Linked DNA regions of Kineococcus sp. NBC_00420. The protein of the gene in region 1 interacts with the protein of each later gene in a pairwise test. Links are inferred from orthologs where the notes say so. Each region holds a gene or a part of one and is shown on either strand. Other genes may lie near its edges.

What was found.
Region 2: the proteins of panC (region 1) and OG218_RS25910 interact in binary tests that used the Escherichia coli proteins (3 or more experiments, as listed by UniProt). The link is inferred for Kineococcus sp. NBC_00420 from one-to-one orthologs.

Annotation. Positions count from the first base shown.
Region 1 is NZ_CP107930.1:3,556,166-3,559,458, reverse strand. What follows is about bases 1-2,978. They hold panC (pantoate--beta-alanine ligase), read right to left. Parts: upstream 1,928-2,978; coding sequence 1,073-1,927; downstream 1-1,072. Other genes in these bases: OG218_RS17505 (NAD(P)H-dependent oxidoreductase), read right to left, coding at 2,920-2,978; OG218_RS17510 (Rossmann-like and DUF2520 domain-containing protein), read right to left, coding at 1,924-2,799; lysS (lysine--tRNA ligase), read right to left, coding at 1-1,053. In the rest of the region: more of OG218_RS17505, read right to left, coding at 2,979-3,293. UniProt on the Escherichia coli protein: Catalyzes the condensation of pantoate with beta-alanine in an ATP-dependent reaction via a pantoyl-adenylate intermediate.
Region 2 is NZ_CP107930.1:5,304,023-5,307,070, forward strand. What follows is about bases 3-2,735. They hold OG218_RS25910 (NUDIX domain-containing protein), read right to left. Parts: upstream 1,779-2,735; coding sequence 1,227-1,778; downstream 3-1,226. Other genes in these bases: OG218_RS25915 (efflux RND transporter periplasmic adaptor subunit), read left to right, coding at 1,893-2,735. In the rest of the region: more of OG218_RS25915, read left to right, coding at 2,736-3,048.

The DNA.
Region 1 (3,293 bases):
CGGGGTGATCTCCTCCCCCAGGGACTCCGAGAGCGAGGGGTACATGGAGATGGCGGCCCATTCCCCGCCGAGGTCGTAGGCCGAACCGTCGGCGAGGGTGACCTGCTGGGTCCCGAACGCCTCGGTGGCGGCGTTCTGGATCAGGTCCTGCGTGAGCCGGCCGATCGAGTCGTAGTCGCCCCAGGCCTGGTAGGTCTCGAGCATCGCGAACTCGGGCGAGTGGGTGGAGTCGGCGCCCTCGTTGCGGAAGTTCCGGTTGATCTCGAAGACGCGTTCGATGCCGCCGACGACGCAGCGCTTGAGGAACAGCTCCGGCGCGATGCGCAGGTAGAGGTCGGTGTCGAACGCGTTCGAGTGCGTCACGAACGGACGCGCGCTGGCCCCGCCGTGCAGGGTCTGCAGCATCGGCGTCTCGACCTCGAGGAACCCGCGGTCCTCCAGCGTACGGCGCACCGCACGGACGACGTTCGAGCGCGCCCGGACGTTCGTGCGGGCCGCCTCGCGGACGATGAGGTCGACGTAGCGCTGCCGGACGCGGGTCTCCTCGGACAGTTCCTTGTGCAGGACGGGCAAGGGACGCAACGACTTCGAGGCCATCAGCCAGGAATCGGCGAGCACCGAGAGTTCCCCCCGCTTGGAGGAGATGACGTTGCCGCGCACGAAGACGATGTCGCCGAGGTCGACGTCGGACTTCCACGTCGCGAGGGCGTCCTCGCCGACGCCGTCGCGCGAGACCATGGCCTGCAGCCGGGTGCCGTCCCCCTCCTGCAGGGTCGCGAACACCAGTTTCCCGGTGCCGCGCAGGAACACCACGCGCCCGGTGATCCCGACCTGGTCGGTCGTCTCCTCGCCCGCCTCGAGGTGGGCGTACTGCTCGCGCAGCTGGGCGAGGGAGCCGGTGCGGGGCACCGAGACGGGGTACGCCTCACCTCCCGCGGCGAGGATGCGGTCGCGCTTCTCCCGCCGGACCCGCACCTGTTCGGGGGCGTCGTCGAAGTCCTCGTCGGGACCCTGCGCCGCGTCGGTCTGGTCCGGGGCCTGCGTGTCGCTCACGCCTCCAGGTTAGTCGGGATCAGTTGTCGGGTCGGCCCACGACGAGGGGGACGTTGTCGATCAGGCGCGTCGAACCCACCCGGGCCGCCACGGCGAGCAGCGCGTCCCCGCGGTAGTGCTCGCGCACGTCGGCGAGGTCGAGCGGGTCGACGAGGGCGAGGTAGTCGACGCGGGCAGCGGGTTCGGCGACGAGGACGTCGCGCGCGGCCCGGCGGACGGCGCTGGGCCCCTCGCTCGCGGCGGCCGCCCCGGCCGTGAGCGCCTTCTGCAGCACCAGCGCGACCTCGCGGTCGAAGGGGGTCAGGTAGCGGTTGCGACTCGACATGGCCAGACCGTCGCCCTCGCGCACGGTGGGGACGGCGACGACGTCCACCCCGAGGTCGAGGTCACGCACCATCCGGCGCACCAGCAGCAACTGCTGGGCGTCCTTCTGACCGAAGAACGCGAGGTCGGCGCGGGTGAGGTGGAACATCTTCGCGACGACGGTCAGGACCCCGTCGAAGTGGCCGGGACGACTCGCTCCCTCGAGGACCGTGCCGAGCGGTCCGGCGGCGACCCGGACGCCGGGATCACCGTCGGGGTAGACGACGTCGGGGCCGGGAGCGAACACGACGTCCGCACCGGCCGCCTCGGCCAGGCGCAGGTCGTCGTCGAGGGTGCGCGGGTAGCGGGCCAGGTCCTCCCCCGCCCCGAACTGCAGGGGGTTGAGGAAGATCGTGACGAGGACGGACGGGGCGCGGCGGCGAGCTTCGGCGATGAGCTCCGCGTGCCCGGCGTGCAGCGCGCCCATCGTCATGACGACGGCGACGGGCCCGTCGAGGGCCGAGCGGGCCGCGGCGAGTTCGGCGCGGGTCCGGGTGACGGTGAGGCTCACGGTTCTCCAGTTCGGTGCAGTTGCGTGCGCACGGCCTCGGCGAGCGCGGCGGTCAGCCTGCCCGACGCCTGCGCCCGGTCGGTCGCGACCCCCGCCAGCTGGACGTAGGTGGCCGCGGTCCGCGGGTCGTGGTCGGTGAGGACCCGCAGGTGGGTCGCGACGGTCCCCGCGTCGCCCCGGGCGACCGGTCCGGTGAGGGCCTCGTCGCCGTGGGCGAGCACGTTCTCGAGGGCGGCCTGCAGCAAGGGGCGCAGGACCCGTTCGGCGTTGTCCCCCACCGCGGCGCGGGCCGCGTCCAGGGCCTGCGCGACGAGGGTGACCAGGTGGTTCGACCCGTGGGCCAGGGCGGCGTGGTAGAGCGCGCGTTCCGCGTCGGCGACCGCGACGGGGGACGCGCCCCACTCGCGGACGAGGGCGTCGGCGACGGGCGCGAGGACGGCGGAGCTGGTGACCGCCACGGCCGCCCCGAGGAGGCGTTGCAGGTCCAGCGAGGTCCCGGTGAAGGTCATGGCGGGGTGCAGCGCGAGCGGGAGCGCCCCGTTCGCGGCGGCGGGGCCGAGGACCCCGGTGCCGTGCAGACCGCTGGTGTGCACGACGAGCTGACCGGCCCGGACGTTGCGGGCGAGGCGGCTGACGAGCGGTCCGAGGACGTCGTCGGGCACGGCGAACAGGACCAGGTCGGCCGCGAACGCGTCGCCCGGTTCGATCCAGGGGACGTCGGGCAGCAGGGCCTCGACGCGTTCGGCGTTCGCCCGGGTCCGCGCGGAGACGCCGGTGATCCGGTGTCCCGCGGCCCGCAACGCGGCCCCCAGGACGGGCCCGACCCGGCCTGCGCCGACCACGGCGACGTCGAGCCTGCCTGCGGAGTTCACGTCCGGAACCCTAACCCTCCGGCCCCGGACGCACGACGGCCCCGGGTTCGGGTCGTGGACGCACCGCACCCGTAGGTTCGCCACGATGCGTCCACGACCCGAACCCGGGGCCGACGGGGGTCAGCTCCCGAGCAGGGCGGCCTGTTCCGCGCGGAGGGCGTCGATGAGACGGCCTTCCGGCAGGATCACGTCGTCGTAGGTCAGGACCTGGTCCTTCTTCACGTCGTTCTTGAGGACGCAGCCCTCGGCGACACCCATCGGCAGCAGGTTCTGCGCCTTGGTCGCCGCGTAGGTCTCGGCCACGCCGTAGGTGTCGTACCCGCCGAGGCGGTCGATCTCCCGGCCCGCGGCGAGGTCGGTCTTGGCCGTGGTGACGACCTCGACCTTCACCTCGTCACCGGGGACGATCGTGGCGTCGGCGAACAGCACCGCACGGGCCACCGTGAGGGGGACCTCGAAGTGGCACAGGTGGTACGGCGTGTAGAACGAGTACA
Region 2 (3,048 bases), 1.7 Mb from region 1 along the record:
GCTGCGGGTCGGGGACTCCCTGACCATCGACACCCGGTCCGGGTTCGCCTTCGAGCGGATCCCGAAGGCGGAGGTCGAGGAGCTGGTCCTGGAGGAGGTCCCGGACATCGACTACGAGGACATCGGTGGCCTCGGGCCGCAGATCGAGGCGATCCGCGACGCGGTGGAGCTGCCGTTCCTGCACGCGGACCTGTTCCGCGAGCACGGTCTGCGCCCGCCGAAGGGGATCCTGCTCTACGGCCCGCCCGGGTGCGGGAAGACGCTCATCGCGAAGGCCGTCGCGAACTCGCTGGCCAAGAAGGCCGCGGAGCTGCGGGGCGAGAGCCAGGCCAAGAGCTACTTCCTGAACATCAAGGGTCCGGAGCTGCTGAACAAGTACGTCGGCGAGACCGAGCGCCACATCCGGCTGATCTTCGCCCGGGCGCGGGAGAAGGCGAGCGCCGGGACGCCGGTGGTGGTGTTCTTCGACGAGATGGAGTCGTTGTTCCGCACCCGTGGGTCGGGGGTGTCCTCGGACGTGGAGACGACGATCGTGCCGCAGCTGCTGTCGGAGCTGGACGGGGTGGAGCGCCTGGAGAACGTCATCGTGATCGGCGCCTCGAACCGCGAGGACATGATCGACCCGGCGATCCTGCGCCCGGGCCGGCTGGACGTGAAGATCAAGATCGAGCGTCCGGACGCGGAGAGCGCGGGGCAGATCTTCGCGAAGTACCTGACGCCGGACCTGCCGTTGCACGCGGACGACGTCGCGGTGAACGGGGGGACGAAGCAGCTCACGGTCGAGGCGATGATCCGGGCGACGGTGGAGCGGATGTACACCGAGAGCGAGGAGAACGAGTTCCTCGAGGTGACGTACGCGGGCGGTGACAAGGAGGTCCTGTACTACAAGGACTTCAACTCGGGCGCGATGATCCAGAACATCGTGGACCGGGCGAAGAAGATGGCGATCAAGGACCTGCTGACCCTGAACCAGAAGGGGGTGCGGGTGGATCACCTGATGAGTGCGTGCGTGGACGAGTTCAAGGAGAACGAGGACCTGCCGAACACGACGAACCCGGACGACTGGGCCCGGATCTCGGGCAAGAAGGGTGAGCGGATCGTCTTCATCCGCACGTTGATGCAGGGGAAGAAGGGCACGGAGGCGGGCCGCTCGATCGACACGGTCGCCAACACGGGTCAGTACCTGTAGGTCGCTTCCCGTCCGGTGGTGCGCAGGGCCGTCCTCGTCAGCGGGGGCGGCCTTCCGCACGTCCGGTCTCCCACCAGCGCGGCCAGGCGGCGAGGAGGGCGCGGGTGTCGGGGACGAAGGGCCAGGCGGGGTCGGCGAGGCGGTCGCGCAGGGTGACGGGGTCCTCCCACCAGCCCTCGGCGACCTCGCTGGGTTGCAGGGTGAGGGGGGTCCCGTCCCAGTCGGCGGTGTAGACGTGGGCGAGGTAGTGGGTGGTGTCGTCGCGGTACCAGGTGGTGGTGACGGGGCGCAGGTCGGCGTCGAGGCCGAGTTCCTCGCGCAGTTCGCGGTGGGCGGCGTGCAGGGGGGTCTCGCCGGCGTCGACGACGCCACCGGCGAGGCAGTCGTGGGCGCCGGGGTTGAGGTCCTTGACGTCGGTGCGGCGGTGCACGAAGACGCGGCCGGTGGCGGGGTCGCGCAGCAGGACGCCGGTGGCGGCGTGGGGGAGGTTGCGGGCGCGGACCTCGGCGCGTGGGGCACTGCCGGTGACCCGTCCGGCACGGTCCGTCGGGTCGTAGAGGTCGACGAGTTCCTGGCCCGGAGTGCTCACCCGTTCGAGGGTAGGGACCGGTGTCCGGGGTGCGACCCAGGGGGGAGGGGCAGGTGTCGAAGACCACGCCTGAGGTGGACCCGTGGACGCTCGGGCAAGCCCTAGTGTGACCAGGTGCGAGCCCACCTCACGACTCCGCGCCCGTCCCGGCGTCCCCTCCGTGCCCTGTCCGCCGTCGCCGTCGGGGCCTCGTTCGTGCTGGTCGCCTCGGCGTGCAGCAAGGACGAGGCTCCGGCGTTGTCGACGGCGACCGTCGCCCGGGGTGACGTCGCGGAGGTCGTCGACGCGCCGGGGACGGTGCAGCCGCGGGCCTCGGCGGTGGTGAAGTCCCCGGCGGCGGGGACGGTGGCGACGTTGAACGTGAGCGACGGCCAGCAGGTCGCGGCCGGTGACGTGCTGATGACGATCGACTCTCCGTCGGCGGTGTCGAACCTCGCGCAGGCGAAGCAGGCCGACGAGGACGCCGCGGCGTCGGGGTCCTCGGGGTCCGGCTCGGCGAAGAGCGCCTCGCAGGTGGCGGCGCAGCAGCGCAAGGCGGCGGCGGACGCGGCGGCGCGCTTCTCCGAGGCGGAGACCCAGGCGCAGGCCATCGCGGACCCCGCGGCGCGGGCGGCGGCACTGGCGGCCGTGCAGTCCTCGCGGACGCAGTACCAGCTGCTGGCTTCGCAGACGCAGGCCCTGGTGGACCAGGTGAACGCGGGGCTGGGGAACCTGGACACGGCGGTGTCGTCGTTGGGTCAGGCCCAGCGCGTGCAGACGCGGGCGGCGGTCTCGGCGGCGCAGGCCACGGTGGACGCCCTGGTGGTGAAGGCGCCGATCTCGGGAAAGGTGTCGCTGTCCGCGACGGGGGGTTCGGGGTCGGCGAACCTGCCCGCGGGGGCCGAGGCGCTGCTGGCGGGCAGCGGGGTGTCGTTGCCCGCCGCGGCCGCCGGGTCGGACTCCGGTGCGGCGGGTGCCCCGGTGCTGGCTCAGGGTGCGGCCGTGGCGTCGGGGGCGACGGTGCTCAACGTCATCGACGCGTCGACGCTGAGCCTGACGGCGGACGTCGACGAGACGGACGTGCTGAGCGTGAAGCCGGGGATCGGGGCCGACGTGAACATCGACGCGGTGCCCGGGGCGAAGTACCACGGGACGGTCACAAGCATCGACCCGACGCCCAAGGGCGGCGGCGGGAGCTCGGTGACGTACACGGTCCGCCTGAGCTACGACGGCGGGACGGGCGGGGACGGCACCCCGGCGGCGACGCCGCTGCCGGGCATGTCGGCGACGG